DNA from 4 places in the Arthrobacter sp. D3-16 genome. Region 2 is predicted to be linked to each of the others. Evidence: riboswitches for the same ligand, from Rfam matches in the RefSeq annotation. Region 2 holds a riboswitch; each other region holds the start of a gene.
What was found. A riboswitch is a leader RNA that binds a small molecule or an ion and turns the genes downstream of it on or off. The one in region 2 is predicted to bind S-adenosylmethionine.

Region 1 (4,361 bases), 950 kb from region 2:
CGTCCGGTAGCCGACCACATGTTCCGCAACTACGACGGTGTCCTGAAGGTCGACGGCGAAGTGGGCAACAAGAAGACCTACGATCCCCGCGTCTGGGGTGCCTCTGCCGAAGCCGGCCTGGCAGCCCGCGTGGTGGAAGCCACCAAGCAGCTCGGCTCGGCCGGAAAGACCTTCTAAATGTCGGACGAGTTCCGCAAGAACCTGATGGGCCCGGAGCCCACCCTCCTGCCTGCCGAGACCGAGGTCTACCAGCAGCTGGAAGCCGGCCAGGAAGCCCTGGACCTGGTGGAAAAGCACCCCACATCCTCGTTGCTGTGGGCTGTCCTGGCTGAAGAGGCTTGGGCCGAGGGACGCACCATCGATTCCTACGCCTACTCACGCGTGGGCTACCACCGTGGACTGGACTCGCTGCGCCGCAACGGCTGGCGCGGCGTCGGCCCCATCCCGTGGGAGCATGAGCCCAACCGCGGCTTCCTGCGGGCGCTTTACTCGCTGGGGCGCGCTGCCGCGGCGATCGGCGAGGCTGAGGAACCGGAACGGATCGAGAAGTTCCTGAACGATTCGGACCCCACGGCAAAAGCAGCCATCGAGGGCTCCTAATATGTGGGCCCACGCCCGCAGGGTTCCCTGGCCGAGCTTGCGAGGCTAGGGGCGGGTGGGGAACGACGCCGGCCGGTCACCTTTTCGAAAAGGTGACCGGCCGTCGTCGTACTTCCCGGAGGCTTGGGGAGATTAGCTGGATTTCTGCAGTCCGGTGCGTGCCATGGCGTCAGCGTAGGCCACGCGCATGTCCTCGAGGTACTCCTCCTGGCGTGCAGGCGAGCCGGCGAAGGCGCGGCCGCTCAGGGAGCGCACCTTGTAGGTCTTCAGGCCGCGGCGCCAGAGCAGCGGCACCTCAGTCTTCAGCAGCAGGTTGGCCAGGCGGTTGGCTTCTGTGCCGTGGGCCACGATTACGGAGGCACGCGGAACGAGTGCCAGGAACTTCAGCAGCGGCTTCAGGCCCGCGGAAATCTGGTCCGGCGTGAACTTACCGTTGGCTTCCCCGGCGACGTGCCACGGGTGGACGTTCCACGGCATAACGAACTCCGGCCGCAGCCCCAGCTTCCACTGGATCCCCAGCATCCGCGTGGCGGCGTCGTGATCACCGGCAGTGATGAAACCGGACGGGTCAGCCTCGCCGATATTTGAGTACAGGCTGATGATGCGGCACTCGTCGACGTCGTGCATGGGGTCCACATAGGGCACAATGGTGCCGGGCTTCGTCCCCTGCAGGGAATCGCACAGTTCGTTGACGGCTGCAACGTTCGGTTCGTAGCGGCGGTTCAGAAGCTGATCATGGAAAGATTCGGGTGCCAGGGCTGTCATGTAGTGCTGGGTCTCCTGCGGGGATTGGTGTTGCTGCCACCGCGAAAATGGGCGCACGATGGCACAGCAGATCCGAAGTGGTTGAAATGGGGCGGACCGATTCCTGGTCGGCCTTTACCAGTTTAGCAAGCCCTGCGAAACGAAACGCCGGTCCCGCGCACCCGATCCAAGCGGCGCACGGAACCGGCGGATCCCGTTATACTTTTCTGCAGCTACCAGAGCCGTTTGGTGGCCCGGCGCGCGCCCTCGCCCAGGGCTTCCAGCTTGGCGAAAGCGATCTGCGGGTGGACCCTGCCGCCCAGGCCGCAGTCCGTAGAGGCGATGACGTTCTCGCGGCCCACGACGTCCGCGAACCGTACGATCCGGTCCGCCACCAGGTCAGGGTGCTCCACCACATTGGTGGCGTGCGAGACGATGCCCGGGATGATGACCTTGCCCTCGGGGAGCTTGGTGTCCTCCCAGACCCGCCACTCGTGCTCGTGGCGGACGTTGGCGGCCTCGAAGGAGTAGCCGCCGGCGTTGATCTGCAACATGGTGTCCACCAGGTCCGCAAGGGGAAGGTCGGTGGTGTGCGGGCCGTGCCAGGAGCCCCAGCAGAGGTGGAAGCGGACCTGCTCCTCGGGAAGGCCGCGGAGGGCGTAATTCAGGGCCTCCACGCGGATCCGGGTGAACTTGAGGTAGTCGGCCACGCTCGGCTCAGGGCTGATCTGGTCCCAGTTCTCAGCGATCGAGGGATCGTCTATCTGGAGGATCAGGCCGGCGTCGATAATGGCCTTGTACTCTTCGCGGAGCGCATCGGCGAAGGCATAGATGTATTCCTCCTCCGTGGCGTAGTACTCGTTGGTGATGCGTGAGGCGCTCCCGGGGGACAGCGCCGCAACAAACCCGTCCTTCAGTCCCGCAGCGGCCAGTCCTGCCTTCAGGTTTGCGATGTCGGACGCGACGGCGTCTTGGCCGGTGTAGACAAGAGGCCCGGTGACTTTGGGGAACGGCTTGGGGCCGCCGGTGAAGATGCCGCTGGTGGGATCGTTGTAGGCCTCGGCGAAGATGGCGCGGTCGCGCCGATGGATGAAGCCGGTCAGCTGGACGTTGCCCGGGGTGGATTCCTTCGGTTCAACCGCCCACTTGGCGTCGTTGTCCAGTTCCAGCCCGCCCATGCGGGCGAAGGAGTAGGACCACCAGGCGCCGTAGTCCACAGCAGCGGACATGGCGTGCCCGTATTCGCCGTCGTTGGGGATATGAATGCCCAGGCTTTGCTGGCGCTGGACCAGGTCCACCACGGAAGCGGTGAGCAGTTCGTTGTAGCCCTCGACGTCGGAAGGGTTCTCTTCGCGTGCGGCGTTGGCGGCAATGAGCTCAGGGGTACGGGGCAACGATCCGGCGTGGGTGACGCGGATGTGGTCGGTGTTCAGGGACATGCTGGAATTCCTTTCCATCGGTCCTGGCAGTAGCACCTTCGCAGGCAGGACGTACCTGCACTATGTGGGTTGCTGCGGCGTCATCGATCCAGGTCTCTCGGCCGCTCCGGATGGGTACTCTCACTTAAATGCACTGGTGCGCCCGGAAGCAAATCCGCTTTCGGAATGTGTCGGGCGGAAACTCCTGACGGTGCCGCCCGGAACAAGGGCAGGAGAGCCTGTCTTTCGGAACGTAATAACTGGCTGCAGGTTGCTGTCACGTCCATTGACAGGATTGGTCCAGGTTGGTTGGCTTTTGTCACAGCCTGCAATGGGGGACATCGCGGGCTGGCCGCACCTAATGCACTCGAAAGAGGGAACGCACTGTGAGAAAAACCTTGGCAACCTTCAGGACCCTGGCAGTTTCAGGAGCCCTGGCACTGGCAGCCGTGGCCGCGCCGGTACCTGCGATGGCCGTGGGCGAAGGCCCCAACTATGACGGCAATGGCCAGATCACCACATCGAAGCTTGCCACCTACGAGCAAATGGTTTCTTTCCTCAAGGACCAGGACGCCCGCCAGGGCGCCATGGAGCTGGAGGTCATCGGCCAGACCGTGAAGGGCCGGGACATCCACCTGGTCAAATACATGTCCGATCCGGCCAAGCCCACCATCCTTTACCTGACGCAGCAGCACGGCAACGAGCAGCTCACCACCGAGGGTGCCCTGGAATTCGTTAAGCACCTGGGCACCGGAAAGTCCGGGGACATTCTCGACGGCGCGAACATCCTCATCGTTCCCATGCTTAACGCAGACGGCGCCATGGGGGACGTCAACTTCCCCCTGGACGACTACCTGGCCAAAGGTGACCGCAACATGACGCGGTACAACGCCGAAGAGGTGGACCTCAACCGGGACCACGTAGCCAAGGTCCAGCCGGAAACGCAGGCGCTGCACAACAATGTGATGCGCAAGTACCGGATCGATTACATGATCGACCTGCACCACCAGGGCACACGCAGCGAACGCGACGGCAAGCTGGTTTCCGGATCCATCCTGTACCCCACCACACCGAACGCCGATCCTGCAGTCGTCGAGAAGTCCAAGCAGTTGGGTGCCGTTGTGTTCAACAACGTCGACTCCACCGGCTGGGGCCACCTCGGCAAATACGTCGGCGGCAGCGCCGAGACAATCAGCCGCAACGGGATCGCTGTGGAGTACGGGATCGCGACACTCCTGTTCGAGATGCGCGGCATGTCCGACCATTACCTGGACGGCTACGCCCTGGGCCTCAGGAGCAACGGATACTTGATCAAGCAGACGGTCACCACCCTCACGGCCACCGCCGCAGCAATCGCTGATGGATCAATCGCCGACGCCGACACCTCCTTCTGGGACAGCCTCGCCACCCAGACCTCCCGCCCCGACGGGGAAGCGGACGACGAGTAGCATCACCGCTGACAGTCCGCCGCGGTCCTTTGCCGAGCAGGAGAGTCCTTTACCCTGCAAGAAGGACCGCGGCGGCCCAACGAGTGGACAAAGTCCCCCATCGGCTAAACTTGGGTGGTAAGAGCCCCGGAACTCTTGCGTCGCTGTGCCG
Region 2 (4,361 bases):
CAGGATGGCAGGAAGCACCTGTGGCGGCACAGGGAACTGGAACAAGGATTCCATCCCGGCATAAAGGTCATAGGTACGGCCGGCGCCGTCGTGCCCCGCGCCGCCCGTTCCCTGGTCCACAAACGTGGTGAGGGCGTCGGTCCGGAAGATCGGCAGCAGCGAGGCCAGGAAGACGCCGATGAGGACTATCAGTGCCGTCAGGTAGAGCTTGCCGGCACGCCGCGAGGTAAGGTCAATCACCGTTCCGAAGTCATCCTTGGCCCTGGGCCCGTACACCATGCCCACCACCAGCCCGGAGAAGAGGACGAAGAGTTCGGCACCTGAAACAAAGCCCACCGCTTCCTGCGTGAGCAGCTGGAACAGCGAGGTCATGCCCAAGTGGTTGACCACAACAAACACGATGGCCAGGCCGCGCAGCATATCCACGCGCGAATCCCTGCCGGAAGGGTCCGCGTACCCCCAGGCTGTCGCGGCATTGATCCTGCGGGGTATTTGCCACAGGGCAACAAGGAGGATGAGAAGCGCCGCCCCTACTGTCCAGGCAGCGGCCCCGGTAAGGGTGTTGGCCCGGACGTACGTGCTGCCGGAGCTGACTTCCGTGACCGGCCCGGTGACGATGGTGGACGAGTCCAGCCTGTCCAAGGCCGCATGGGCAATGGCCGGGTTCCCGGTGAGCAGCCAGTCGATGCTGGCCACGCCGGTGTCCCTGGTACTGGTCCGCTCGTCCCACACCACAGCCCCTGCCATCCGGAATTCAGCGGCGGTAGCGACCCCAACCACCTGGTCCCACCAGGCGACCTTGATCTCCGCTTCCGATGCACCGCCGGAGGCCGGGCTGTAAAAGGCGGCGGTCTGCAGGAGGAAAGGCTTGTCCCGCCCCTCGGAGTAGGTGGCGTAGAAGTTTTCCCCGCCGGAAGCCGTCAGCATCCCCTGCAGCTCCCCTGAACGGGGAACCGTATTGACCGGCGCTCCGCCGGCGGTGTCGTCGTGGAAGGCGGTCAGGCCTACCCAATCCACCGCATCGTCCCCGGGATAGTAGGGTTCGTAGGCGGTGTCTGCGCCGTCCCACTCGCCGTCGCCATTGGTGTCAAGCAGCGCGAACCCTTCACTTCCCTGGGCAGGCGCGTTCCGGTTCCGGTCGAACGGATAGTCCGTGCCCAAGTACGGTTCCCAGACCATCACCGTGCCGCCGGCGTCGGCCTCGCGAAACGCCGCCGCCACTGCCCGGAACGCGGCACGGTACGCAGCGGGCTGCTGGCCCCACTCAACCCAGCTTGCGTTCATGTCGGGGGCAAACCGGATGAGCAGCTGCCCTTTGAAGGTGGAAGCAAGCTCCCGCACCTCCCCGGCGAAGCCCTTGGCGTCCGTGTCATTAATCTGGTCCAGCGGCACCGTTGGCTTCACGGTGAGCATCGCGTGGGCACCCTGCAGGGAGGCCTGTTCCAGGAAGCCCTCGACGTCGTTTTGCTCCGACGGGCGGTAGGGAAAGGCTATGTCGTGGCCAAAAATAGCGGGCGCAGCACCCAGCCGGTCAGCGAACCCGGCGGCGGTATCCTCGCCCCATTCAAGGACTGCGCCCAGCAGCGGCTTTCCCTCTTCCGGGAAACTCCTCGCGGCCTGGGCTGACCCCGCAGGCAGCACCACAGCCACGAGGGCAATCAGCAGTGTGGTAAGGAGCGCCCCAACCACGCGTATCCCGGATCCGCGGTAATGACCGGTACGGTGTTGTGGCGCGGCAGTTGGCGTGCTGATGGGGACCCCCGGGTGCTGGTTCTGATGATGAGGCACTGCCCCGTAAGAAACTTTATCTGGCGGCCGGTCCGGAAAAGGCAAGGAAAGGGCGCCCACCTGCGGCGATGCCGTCGTCGTCCGTTCCTCCGGTGTCGCGGACTTCCCCGCCTGCTGCACCGCGCCCGGTTCAGTTACGGAACATGACGACGGCGGCGATGCGGCCCTGCGTGCCAAGTGTTACGTTTCTGGGGAGTAATGAGTACCGGTGCCAAGCCCTGACTGGCCGGTCGGCAACCCTCCTTCCGCGGCGGGGTGCCTCAGGTGAATACTCGGCATATCGACCGATTCGAGTTGCAAGCGTGAGAGAAGGAGATCCGTCGTGTCTGACGCACCTGCCCCTGAAGAAAGACTTTCCTACCGGCTTGTCACCGGACCGGATGACAGGTCCTTCTGCGAACGGATTTCCGCCGCCCTGGCAGAGGGCTATGTGCTGCACGGCAGCCCGGCGGCAACGTCCAACGGCGGCCAGGTGATCGTGGCGCAGGCATTGGTCCTGCCGGCAGCAATCGCTTCGGCCGATGCCGCTGTGGCGACCGCAGTGGATAATCTTGAATCCCCAGGCGAAGACCTCGAGTTCGACGGCGAGGGCCACGCATGAGCTACGCCGGAGACCTGACGCCCCAGGAGGCCTGGGAAAAGCTGGAGCAGGGAGCCATCCTGGTGGATGTGCGCACTGAGGGCGAGTGGGCCCATATCGGCATCCCGGACACGAAGGCCACCGACAACGATCCGCTGTTCATTCAGTGGACGTTCCCGGGAGGCATACCCAACCCCAATTTCATCGCCCACCTGGCCCAGCAGGCGCCGGAGGATCCCTCCACGGAGCTGGTATTCCTGTGCCGCTCGGGGCAGCGTTCCGTGGCGGCCGCGATTGCCGCCACCCAGGCCGGTTTCACCTCCTACAACGTGCTGGAGGGTTTTGAGGGCGAACCGGACCGTTACGGCGAACGCACCGTCAACGGCTGGAAGAACCGCGGCCTGCCCACCAACCTCGGAAAGAACTAAGTGACCTTCAACGAAGACGCCGCCGGCTGGAGCCCTGACACCCAGGCAGTCCGCGGCGGGCTGGACCGCACCAACTTCCAGGAAACCAGCGAGGCAGTATTCCTGAACTCGGGCTTCGTTTACGAGTCCGCTGCGGCCGCCGAGCGGGCGTTCACGGGCGAGGACGAGCGCTTTGTGTACTCCCGCTACGGCAATCCCTCGGTGGCCACCTTCCAGGAGCGGCTCCGCCTCCTTGAGGGAACCGAGGCGTGCTTTGCGACGGCGTCCGGCATGTCCGCCGTCTTTACCGCCTTGGGTGCGTTGCTGGCCGCCGGCGACCGCGTGGTGGCCGCCCGATCGCTTTTCGGTTCCTGCTTCGTAATCCTGAACGAAATCCTGCCCCGGTGGGGCGTGGAGACGGTGTTTGTGGACGGCCCGGACCTGGAGCAGTGGCGTGACGCCCTGTCCCGGCCCACCACTGCTGTGTTCTTTGAGTCGCCGTCCAACCCCATGCAGGAAATTGTCGACATTGCCGCCGTCAGTGAACTCGCGCACGCGGCAGGCGCCACCGTCGTCGTCGACAATGTCTTTGCCACTCCCCTGCTGCAGCGCTGCGGGAAGCTGGGTGCCGACGTCATCGTCTACTCCGGCACGAAGCACATCGACGGCCAGGGACGCGTCCTGGGTGGCGCCATCCTGGGTACCAAGGAATTTATCGAGGGACCGGTCAAGCAGCTGATGCGCCACACCGGCCCGTCGTTGTCCGCCTTCAACGCCTGGGTGCTCACCAAGGGCCTCGAGACCATGGCACTGCGCGTCAACCATTCATCGGCGTCGGCCCTGCGGCTGGCCGAGTGGCTGGAGCAGCAACCCGCCGTGAGCTGGGTGAAGTACCCGCTCCTGAAGTCACACCCGCAGTACGAGCTGGCTGCAAAGCAGATGAGCGCCGGCGGTACGGTCCTCACCCTGGAGCTCGCGACGACGGGTGGCCGCTCGGGCAAAGAGGCCGCCTTTGCGTTGCTGAATGCCTTGCGGATCATCGATATCTCCAACAACCTCGGCGATGCCAAGTCCCTCATCACCCACCCGGCCACCACCACCCATCGGGCCATGGGCCCGGAGGGACGGGCGGCCATTGGCTTGAGCGACGGCGTGGTGCGGCTTTCCGTGGGCCTGGAGGACGTGGACGACCTGATTGGCGACCTGGAACAGGCGCTGAAGCAGATCTAGAGGTGCCTGGGGCGGCTCCGGCACCTGCGCTGCTGCGTGGGCGAGGGCGTTCTCAGGCGCCCAGGATGGAGAGGTGGACGAACACTTCGTCGCCTTGCCTGATCCGGGCTTTGTCCCTGATGGCCTTCTTTACGGGCAAGAGGTAGGAACCGGCTTTCTGGTCCGCAAACAGCGAGGTCTGCCAGGAATGCCCTGCAATCTCCGCGGTCACTCTGACGGATCCGAATGCCTTGCTGGCGCCGGCGCTTTGTTCGTGGATGTCGTCCGCGACGTCTGCCGGGAGCGTCAAAAAATGCCAGCCTGCCTCGCCGGGGTAAAGCCATAGCTCAGCTCTGAAGGAGTACGACGCCGTCACG
Region 3 (4,361 bases), 1.9 Mb from region 2:
CCTGAAATCAAGGGCGCGGATTTCGCGGACACCAGCGAGCTGGCCCCGACGGTCGCTGCGTTGTGTGCGCTGGCCAGCGGTCCCTCGCGGCTCAGCGGTATTGCGCACCTGCGCGGGCACGAAACCGACAGGCTGGCCGCGCTGGTCAACGAAATCAACCGCCTTGGCGGTGATGCCGAGGAGACCAGCGACGGCCTGGTGATCCGGCCCGCCACACTGCACGCCGGCGTCGTCCGCAGTTACGCCGACCACCGGATGGCCACCGCCGGGGCCATCCTGGGCCTGGCCGTGGAGGGCGTGCAGGTGGAGGACATCGCCACGACCGCCAAAACCATGCCGGACTTTCCCAATTTGTGGGCAGACATGCTCGCCCAGACAGGCCCGTCCCGTACCGGTACGGAAGGTTCTACCGGTGGCGCGCAGCACTGATTCCTGGGATGAATCGGATGTCCGCATTCGGCCCAGCAAGAAGGGTTCGCGCCCCCGCACCAAGGACCGGCCCAGCCATGATGACGCCGTGACGGGACGCATCATCACCGTAGACCGTGGCAGGTATACGGCCGTGGTGGGCGAGGACTCCGGCGACGAACGGGTAGTCATTGCCGCGAGGGCGCGGGAGCTGCGCCGCAACCCGGTGGTGGCGGGCGATTTCGTCTCCCTCGTGGGCGACGTGTCCGGCGAACCGGATACCCTGGCCCGGCTGGTCAGGATCCAGGACCGCAGGACCCTTCTGCGCCGCAGCGCGGATGACACCGATCCCGTGGAACGGGCCGTGGTGGCCAACGCGGACCAACTGGTGGTTGTGGTGGCGGCTGCCAACCCCGAGCCGCGCACCGGTTTTATCGACCGCGCCCTGGTGGCGGCCTACGACGCCGGGATCGAGCCGATCCTCTTGGTCACCAAAGCGGACGTCAAGGATCCAACGGAACTGCTGTCCAACTACACCCACCTCGACCTCCCCGTGATCATCAGCCGGACGGCCGACTCCACCGCTTCGGGGATCGATGCCCGCTCGGACGACGGCCTCTCCGCGCGGCTGGACAGCAAAGCCGTGGCGGAGCTCCGCGGCTACCTGGATGGAAAAGTGACAGTCATGCTGGGGCATTCAGGCGTGGGCAAGTCGACCATGGTAAACGCGCTGACCGGGGCCGAGCGTGCCACGGGCGGGGTCAATGCGGTGACGGGGCGGGGCCGGCATACATCGTCGTCAGCGCTGGCCCTGCGGCTGGCCGACGCACCCGCCGGCAGCTGGATCATCGACACCCCGGGCATCCGCTCCTTCGGACTGGCGCATGTAGACCCGGACCGGATCCTGCGCTCCTTCCCGGACCTCTCCCCCGGCATCGAAGACTGCGAACGGGGCTGCAAGCACACCGCCACGGCCGTGAACTGCGGCCTGGACGCCTGGGTGGCGGGCGGACATGCCGGCGCCACCGGGGAAGCCCGGCTGGCATCCCTGCGGCGCCTCCTGGGGACCGACCCCCGGCTGGAGGCGCAGGAGGCGAAGGAACTGGGCAGCGTCAACTGACGGTGCCGATCTCCCAGCAGAACCGCGCGCAGACGGTAGTTTGGAAACATGATCCAACCCGCTTCAAGCTACAACGATGACCTGCGCCTGGCACACGTCCTGGCAGACTCCGTGGATGACCAGACCATGAGCCGCTTCAAGGCCCAGGACCTTCAGGTGGAGACCAAGCCCGACCTGACGCCGGTCACCGACGCGGACAAGGCTGCAGAAGAAGCCATCCGCGGCCAGTTGTCACGCTCCCGTCCCCGCGATGCTGTACTCGGTGAAGAGTTCGGCAGCACCGGCCACGGGTCCCGCCGCTGGATCATCGACCCCATAGACGGCACCAAGAACTTCGTCCGCGGCGTCCCCGTCTGGGCCACCCTGATCGCCCTGGTGGATGAAGGCGAACCCGTTGTTGGAGTGGTCAGCGCCCCTGCCCTGGGCAAGCGCTGGTGGGCGGCCAAGGGCATGGGTGCCTACATGGGCCGGTCGTTGGCTGCTGCCACCCGCCTCCGCGTCTCCAACGTCGCCAACCTGTCCGACGCGTCGCTGTCCTACTCCAGCCTGGGCGGCTGGAAGGAACGCGGGAACCTGGACAACTTCCTGGGACTCACCGAAGACGTCTGGCGGACCCGTGCGTTTGGCGATTTCTGGTCCTACTGCATGGTGGCTGAAGGCGCGGTGGACATCGCCTGCGAACCCGAACTCAACCTTTACGATATGGCCGCACTGGTGCCGATCGTGGTCGAAGCGGGTGGCCGGTTCACGTCGCTGGAAGGGGAGGACGGGCCGTTCGGCGGTAACGCGCTGGCCACGAACTCCATCCTGCACTCCGAGGTACTCCGCAGGCTGAACCCTGACCTGGACGACCTTCTCTGAGCACTTTCACCGAACAATCAGCGGCGGGCGACTCCCAAGGGGGGCGCCCGCCGTCGTTTCTTCGGCCAAAGCAGTACTTTTCAGCAGCCGTAACAAAGCGCTTAACATTTGAGCCGGCTTCAAACCTTCCTGTCCCATGTCCTACGCTCTTAACCAGGTCACGAGTGCCAGCGCGAAACCCCGGTTTGCTGGCCGGCAACCCTCCAACCGCGGTGGGGTGCCCCGGGTGACGACCAGGCCGGTCCGGAACGGATGCGGCAAGCGCGGATTCCCGGAGCAGGGAGTCCTTTTCGAAGTGAGGTCTCTGTGACAACTGCCACCGTCTCCCCCAACGCCCCCGCCCGGCCCGACACCAGCCAGGCTGAAGCCGCTGTCCTCTTTGATGCCCGCCGCGCTGTTGCCGGCCGTCCCCTTGCTGCCGTGACGGGTGCGGAAATCCAGGCGCCCCTGATCTCCGGCGGCCACGTCCGGTATGCAAACCTCGACTATGGCGCTTCGGCTCCCGCTCTCTCGGTGGTCTCGGCCTACCTCAACGAGATCCTGCCCTTCTACGCGAGCGTCCACCGCGGCGCCGGCTACGCGTCCCAGATCAGCACGTCTGTTTACGAAAACGCACGCAGCATCGTCCGGGATTTTGTGGGCGGCCGCCCCGACGACTCGGTGATTTTCACGCGCAACACCACCGACTCCCTCAACCTCCTGGCCGGTTGCTTGCCTGCCACGGACGGGCGTCCGGACGGCGACGTCCTGTACCTGGACATCGAACACCACGCGAACCTGCTGCCGTGGCAGGGTGTCCCCCACCGGAGCATCGTTGCCGCTGACACTATCGCCGGGACCATTGAGTCCGTCCGGGCGGAGCTGGAGCAGGGCGGGGTGAGCCTGCTCGCCGTCACCGGCGCCTCCAACGTCACCGGGGAGATTCTGCCCGTCCGGGCCCTCGCCGCACTCGCCCACGAACACGGAGCCCGGATTGTGGTTGACGCAGCCCAGCTGGCGCCACACCGGCGTATAGATATCGCCCGGGACGGCGTTGACTATCTCGCGTTCTCCGGCCACAAGCTCTATGCGCCGTTTGGCTCCGGCGTTTTGGTCGGCCGCGCGGACTGGCTCGACGCCGGAACGCCCCACCTCGCCGGCGGCGGCGCCGTCAAGGAAGCCAGGCTCGACGGCGTCAGCTGGGCCACGGGCCCGGCGCGCCATGAGGGCGGCTCGCCCAACGTCCTCGGCGCAGCCACGCTGGCCCGCGCCACCCAGGTGATCGCCGGGCTGGACCAGGAACAGTGGCACGCGCACGAGTCGGCCATCCGTTCCTTCCTGGTGGAAGGCCTGCAGAAGATTGATGGCGTGACCGTGCACCAGATTTTCAAGGACACCAACCCGGACACGGACACGATCGGCGTGGTCAACTTCTCGGTGGAAGGCTACGACGCCGGGCTCGTGGCTGCCTACCTGTCCGCTGAGCACGGCGTTGGCCTGCGGGACGGCCGCTTCTGTGCTCACCCGCTGCTGAAGCGGCTCGGGCTTCCTTCCGGTTCCCTCCGTGCCAGTTTCGGCGTCGGCTCACGCCTTGAGGATGCAGAACGGCTCCTTGCCGGCATCGACGCGCTGCGCCACAACGGCCTGGGGTGGGACTACGTCGTCGACGCGGGGCGCTGGGTTCCCGCCAACGACACCCGGACCTACCCGCACTGGGCACCGAACACTCCGGGGACCGCCGGGGCCGCCCCCTGCAGTGATGACTGAGCCCTCATGCCCGCTAAGGGTTCGCGCTGGCTCTGCCTCCTGATCCTGCGCCTACCGTGGGTGCGGTAAATTCGAAGGATACCCAAGGGCATCGGACGAAGGAGGCCACGCGTGGTACGGGGTGGGCCCAGGCTTGACCACGGACGGCGGCGGGAGCTCGGCCAGAGCTTCCAGGACGGCGGCCGGCACTACCAGCAGGTCCGTCCCGGCTATCCGGAAGAAGCCG
Region 4 (4,361 bases), 1.3 Mb from region 2:
GTGAGGACCTGGTTGTCCGGCAACGGCCGGATGGCAAGCGCGGCCCGCGGTGCTTCGAGCATGCCGGGCCCATGTCAAAGGAGCCTTAGTTGTCCAACGGATGGTCTTTCGAAACCCGCCAGATCCACGCAGGGCAGGAGCCGGACGCTGCCACGGGTGCCCGTGCGCTCCCCATTTACCAAACCACGTCCTTTGTGTTCCCCAGCGCCGAGAGCGCAGCGAACCGCTTTGCCCTTGCTGAGCTGGCGCCCATCTACACCAGGATCGGCAACCCCACCCAGGAAGCGGTGGAACAGCGGATCGCCAGCCTCGAAGGCGGCCTGGGTGCCCTGCTGCTCAGTTCAGGCCAGGCCGCTGAAACATTTGCGGTCCTGAATATTGCCGAGTCGGGGGACCACATCGTCGCCAGCCCCAGCCTTTACGGCGGCACCTACAACCTCTTCGCCCACACACTGAAAAAGTTTGGCATCTCCGTCACCTTTGTGGCGGACCCGGACAACCTGGACCAGTGGCGCGAGGCAGTGCAGCCCAACACCAAGCTGTTCTTTGGCGAGGTGGTCTCCAACCCGCGGCAGGATGTCCTGGACATCGAAGGCGTGTCCCAGGTTGCGCACGAGGCCGGGGTTCCCCTGATCGTGGACAACACCCTGTCCACCCCGTACCTGATCCGGCCACTGGAATGGGGTGCGGATATCGTGGTGCACTCGGCCACTAAGTACCTGGGTGGCCATGGTTCCGCGATCGCCGGCGTGATCGTGGACTCCGGAAAGTTCGATTTCGGCAAGGACCCTGCAAAGTTCCCCGGCTTCAACACCCCGGACCCCACCTACAACGGGCTGGTGTATGCCCGTGACCTCGGCGCCGACGGTGCCTTGGGCGCCAACCTCTCCTACATCCTGAAGGCCCGGGTGCAGCTCCTGCGCGACCTGGGCTCGGCAGTGTCGCCCTTCAACGCCTTCCTCATCGCCCAGGGGCTGGAGACACTGAGCCTGCGGGTGGAACGTCACGTCGCCAACGCCCTGGAAATTGCCCAGTGGCTGGAAGCGCGTGACGACGTCGAATCCGTCGCCTATGCCGGGCTGCCCTCCAGCCCCTGGTACGAGCGCGGCCGCAAGTACGGCCCCAAGGGCACCGGCGCCATCGTGTCGTTCAACCTCGCCGGCGGCGCGGAGGCGGGCAAACGCTTTGTGGACGCGCTGGAGCTGCACTCCCACGTGGCAAACATCGGTGACGTCCGTTCGCTGGTGATCCATCCGGCGTCGACCACCCACAGCCAGCTCTCGCCCGAGCAGCAGGTAGTTGCCGGCGTGAACCCCGGCCTGGTGCGGCTTTCGGTAGGGATCGAGCACATCGATGACATCCTGGCTGACCTCGAGGCCGGCTTCCGGGCGGCCAAGGAGGCCACCGGCGCCTAACCAGGCCCGGGCGGCAGCCCGGCAGCGGGCCGGGGAAGTCACAACCAGTCACACTCTTGGCGGCAGGCAGGGGCTGTTTCGTACACTCGAACCAGGTCATGAGTGCCAGTGACAGCCCCGGCTTGCTGGCCGGCAACCCTCCTTCCGCGGTGGGGTGCCCCGGGTGAAGACCTGGCCTGCCGGTCATTCGACGGCGGGCAAGCGCGTAGAAGAGGTCTTGCCATGACGGTTACCGTCACCCGTACCACCGTCCCCGAACACGGGATTGTCCGCTATGCCCCCATCGGGGGGCTGAAGCTGGAAGCCGGCGGATATCTGCCGGACGTGACGCTGGCCTATGAAACCTGGGGCACCCTCAACGCGGACGGCAGCAACGCCATCCTCATCGAACATGCTCTGACCGGCAGCACCCACGTGACCAGGGGCGACACGGACGAACCCGGCTGGTGGGAACAACTCGCCGGGCCGGGTGCGCCGGTGGATACCAACCGTTTCTTCGTGGTGTCCATCAACATTGTGGGCGGTTGCTACGGGTCCACAGGGCCGTCGTCGCTCGCTCCGGACGGAACGCCCTGGGGCTCGCGTTTCCCGCTGGTGACCCTGCGGGACAGCACCGTGGCGGAGGCCAGGCTGGCCGACCAGTTGGGGATCGGGAGCTGGTTTGCCGTGCTGGGCGGCTCAATGGGCGGCGCGCGTGCGCTGGAATGGGCGGTCACCTTTCCCGAACGTGTGCAGCGCTGTGCTGTAATCTCCGTGGGCGCCGCGAGTACCGCCGAGCAGATCGCCTTTGCCCAGGCACAGACCCTCGCCATCCGGCAGGACGCCAACTTCAACGGTGGTGACTACTACAACGGACCCGCTCCCGAGGAAGGCCTGGCCCTGGCCCGGCGCATCGCCCACATCACGTACCGCTCTCCGCTGGAACTGGACGGACGGTTCGGGCGCGCGCCGCAGGCTCCCGAGTCGCCGCTTCAGGGCGAGCAGCTCGGAACCCGCGGGCGCTACCAGGTGGAGAGCTACCTGGATCATCAGGGGACCAAACTGGTCCGGCGCTTTGACGCCAACAGCTACATCGCCATCACCGAGGCGCTCATGAGTCATGACATTTGCCGGGGGCGGGGGTCCCTCACCCAGACCCTGTCCGGTGCCAACGCACGCTTTTTTGTCGCTGCTGTTGACTCGGACCGGCTCTACTTCCCGTCCCAGTCACGGGAGCTTGCCCGGGCGCTTCCCGGAGAGGTGGACGTCCACCTCATCGAGGCGCCCATCGGGCACGACGGATTCCTCACCGAGATCGGCCAACTCGGATCGCAGCTCCGGGAGCACCTTTCGGCATAACGCCCCGCCCCAAAAGCCGAATTGTGTGCATTAATGCAGATGGGCTCTGCATGATTCGCCGTTGAGCTGGGCGTACAGGCAGACCATACTCAATGGGACCCGGCGGTTCGTGGCCAAAATCACGTGTATCCGCCACAGCCTGTCCCAGTGGTGTCGAGGATGACGCCGAAGGAGTTCATAAATGAGTACGGAAAGCTCCGCCGCACGGCGGCCAGAGGAAACCGACGTCAAGGCATCAGGCCTGAAGAAAGTCGTTACGGCCTCCATGGCCGGCACCGTTGTTGAGTGGTACGAGTTTTTCCTCTATGCCTCCGCCGCCACCCTGGTGTTCGGCAAAATGTTCTTCCCCAATTCAGGGACAGAACTGGACGGCATCATCGCCGCCTTCGTCACGTACGCCGTAGGCTTCGTGGCCCGCCCCATCGGCGGCATCGTCTTTGGCCACTTCGGTGACAAGTTCGGCCGCAAGCAGTTGCTGCAGCTGAGCATCATCCTGGTAGGCGTAGCCACCTTCCTGATGGGCTGCCTGCCCACCTTCGCCCAGATCGGCTACTGGGCTCCGGCCCTCCTCGTGTTCCTGCGCTTCGTGCAGGGCTTCGCCGTCGGCGGTGAGTGGGGCGGCGCCGTACTGCTGGTTGCCGAGCACAGCCCCAACAAGTCCCGCGGGTTCTGGTCCAGCTGGCCGCAGTCAGCGGTACCGATGGGCAACCTCCTGGCCACGGGCGTGCTGTTCACCCTTTCGGCCACGCTTTCCGAGGAAGCATTCCTCGGCTGGGGCTGGCGCGTCGCCTTCTGGCTCTCCGCCGTGATCGTGATCGTTGGCTACTACATCCGCACCAAGGTCCAGGATGCGCCGATCTTCATCGAAGCCCGCAAGGAAGTTACGGTGGAAAAGAAGGGCTACGGTGTGGCCGAAGTCTTCCGCCGCTACCCGCGTGGTGTCTTTACCGCCATGGGCCTGCGTTTTGCCGAGAACATCCTCTACTACCTCGTGGTGACGTTCTCCATTACCTACCTGAGGATCATCGTTCAGACGGACACCTCCCGCATCCTCCTGCTTCTGCTCGTGGCGCACTTCATCCACTTCTGCGCCGTCCCGCTCGTGGGCAAGATGTCGGATGCGTTCGGCCGGCGGCCGGTCTACATGGCAGGCGCCATCCTCGGCGGCACGTGGGGCTTCTTCGCTTTCCCCATGATGGACACCGGCAATGACATCGTCATCCTGGCCGCCATCACCATCGGCCTGCTGTTCCACGCGCTGATGTACGCGGGCCAGCCGTCCATCATGGCCGAGATGTTCCCCACCCGGATGCGGTACTCGGGCGTTTCCCTGGGCTACCAGGTCACCTCTATCGTCGCCGGTTCGCTGGCACCGATCATCGCCACATCGCTGCTGGGGACCTTCAAGTCCTCCACACCGGTGGCTCTGTACCTGCTGGGAGCCTGCATCGTCACCGCAATCTCCGTGTTCTTCCTCAAGGAGACCCGCGGCATCTCACTTCACGATGTGGACGCAGCCGACGCCCAGGGCACCGCGGACCTGCTCGCGGCCGGCAAGAAATAGTTAACGGCACCACCAGAGCCAAACAGCACCAACTGCCCGGACCC

Region 1: another riboswitch for S-adenosylmethionine. It lies ahead of M1D32_RS03190 (cobalamin-independent methionine synthase II family protein); the one in region 2 lies ahead of M1D32_RS18650 (DUF1737 domain-containing protein).
Region 3: another riboswitch for S-adenosylmethionine. It lies ahead of M1D32_RS07560 (aminotransferase class V-fold PLP-dependent enzyme); the one in region 2 lies ahead of M1D32_RS18650 (DUF1737 domain-containing protein).
Region 4: another riboswitch for S-adenosylmethionine. It lies ahead of metX (homoserine O-acetyltransferase MetX); the one in region 2 lies ahead of M1D32_RS18650 (DUF1737 domain-containing protein).

Annotation. Positions count from the first base shown of each region.
Region 1 covers NZ_CP096437.1:648,739-653,099, forward strand. The annotation lists gene fbaA (class II fructose-bisphosphate aldolase) at 1-177, shown strand, start outside; gene M1D32_RS03180 (DUF3151 domain-containing protein) at 178-600, shown strand; gene M1D32_RS03185 (uracil-DNA glycosylase family protein) at 733-1,365, opposite strand; gene M1D32_RS03190 (cobalamin-independent methionine synthase II family protein) at 1,578-2,783, opposite strand; SAM riboswitch class I at 2,795-2,900, opposite strand; gene M1D32_RS03195 (M14 family zinc carboxypeptidase) at 3,149-4,210, shown strand.
Region 2 covers NZ_CP096437.1:3,990,267-3,994,627, forward strand. The annotation lists gene opgC (OpgC domain-containing protein) at 1-1,689, opposite strand, end outside; SAM riboswitch class IV at 1,983-2,097, shown strand; gene M1D32_RS18650 (DUF1737 domain-containing protein) at 2,111-2,389, shown strand; gene M1D32_RS18655 (rhodanese-like domain-containing protein) at 2,386-2,796, shown strand; gene M1D32_RS18660 (O-succinylhomoserine sulfhydrylase) at 2,797-4,005, shown strand; gene M1D32_RS18665 (DUF1905 domain-containing protein) at 4,058-4,360, opposite strand.
Region 3 covers NZ_CP096437.1:1,577,379-1,581,739, reverse strand. The annotation lists gene aroA (3-phosphoshikimate 1-carboxyvinyltransferase) at 1-429, shown strand, start outside; gene rsgA (ribosome small subunit-dependent GTPase A) at 413-1,528, shown strand; gene hisN (histidinol-phosphatase) at 1,577-2,389, shown strand; SAM riboswitch class IV at 2,546-2,659, shown strand; gene M1D32_RS07560 (aminotransferase class V-fold PLP-dependent enzyme) at 2,696-4,135, shown strand; gene M1D32_RS07555 (class I SAM-dependent methyltransferase) at 4,247-4,361, shown strand, end outside.
Region 4 covers NZ_CP096437.1:2,728,110-2,732,470, reverse strand. The annotation lists SAM riboswitch class IV at 1-46, shown strand, start outside; gene M1D32_RS13040 (bifunctional o-acetylhomoserine/o-acetylserine sulfhydrylase) at 90-1,415, shown strand; SAM riboswitch class IV at 1,510-1,625, shown strand; gene metX (homoserine O-acetyltransferase MetX) at 1,638-2,753, shown strand; gene M1D32_RS13030 (MFS transporter) at 2,935-4,317, shown strand.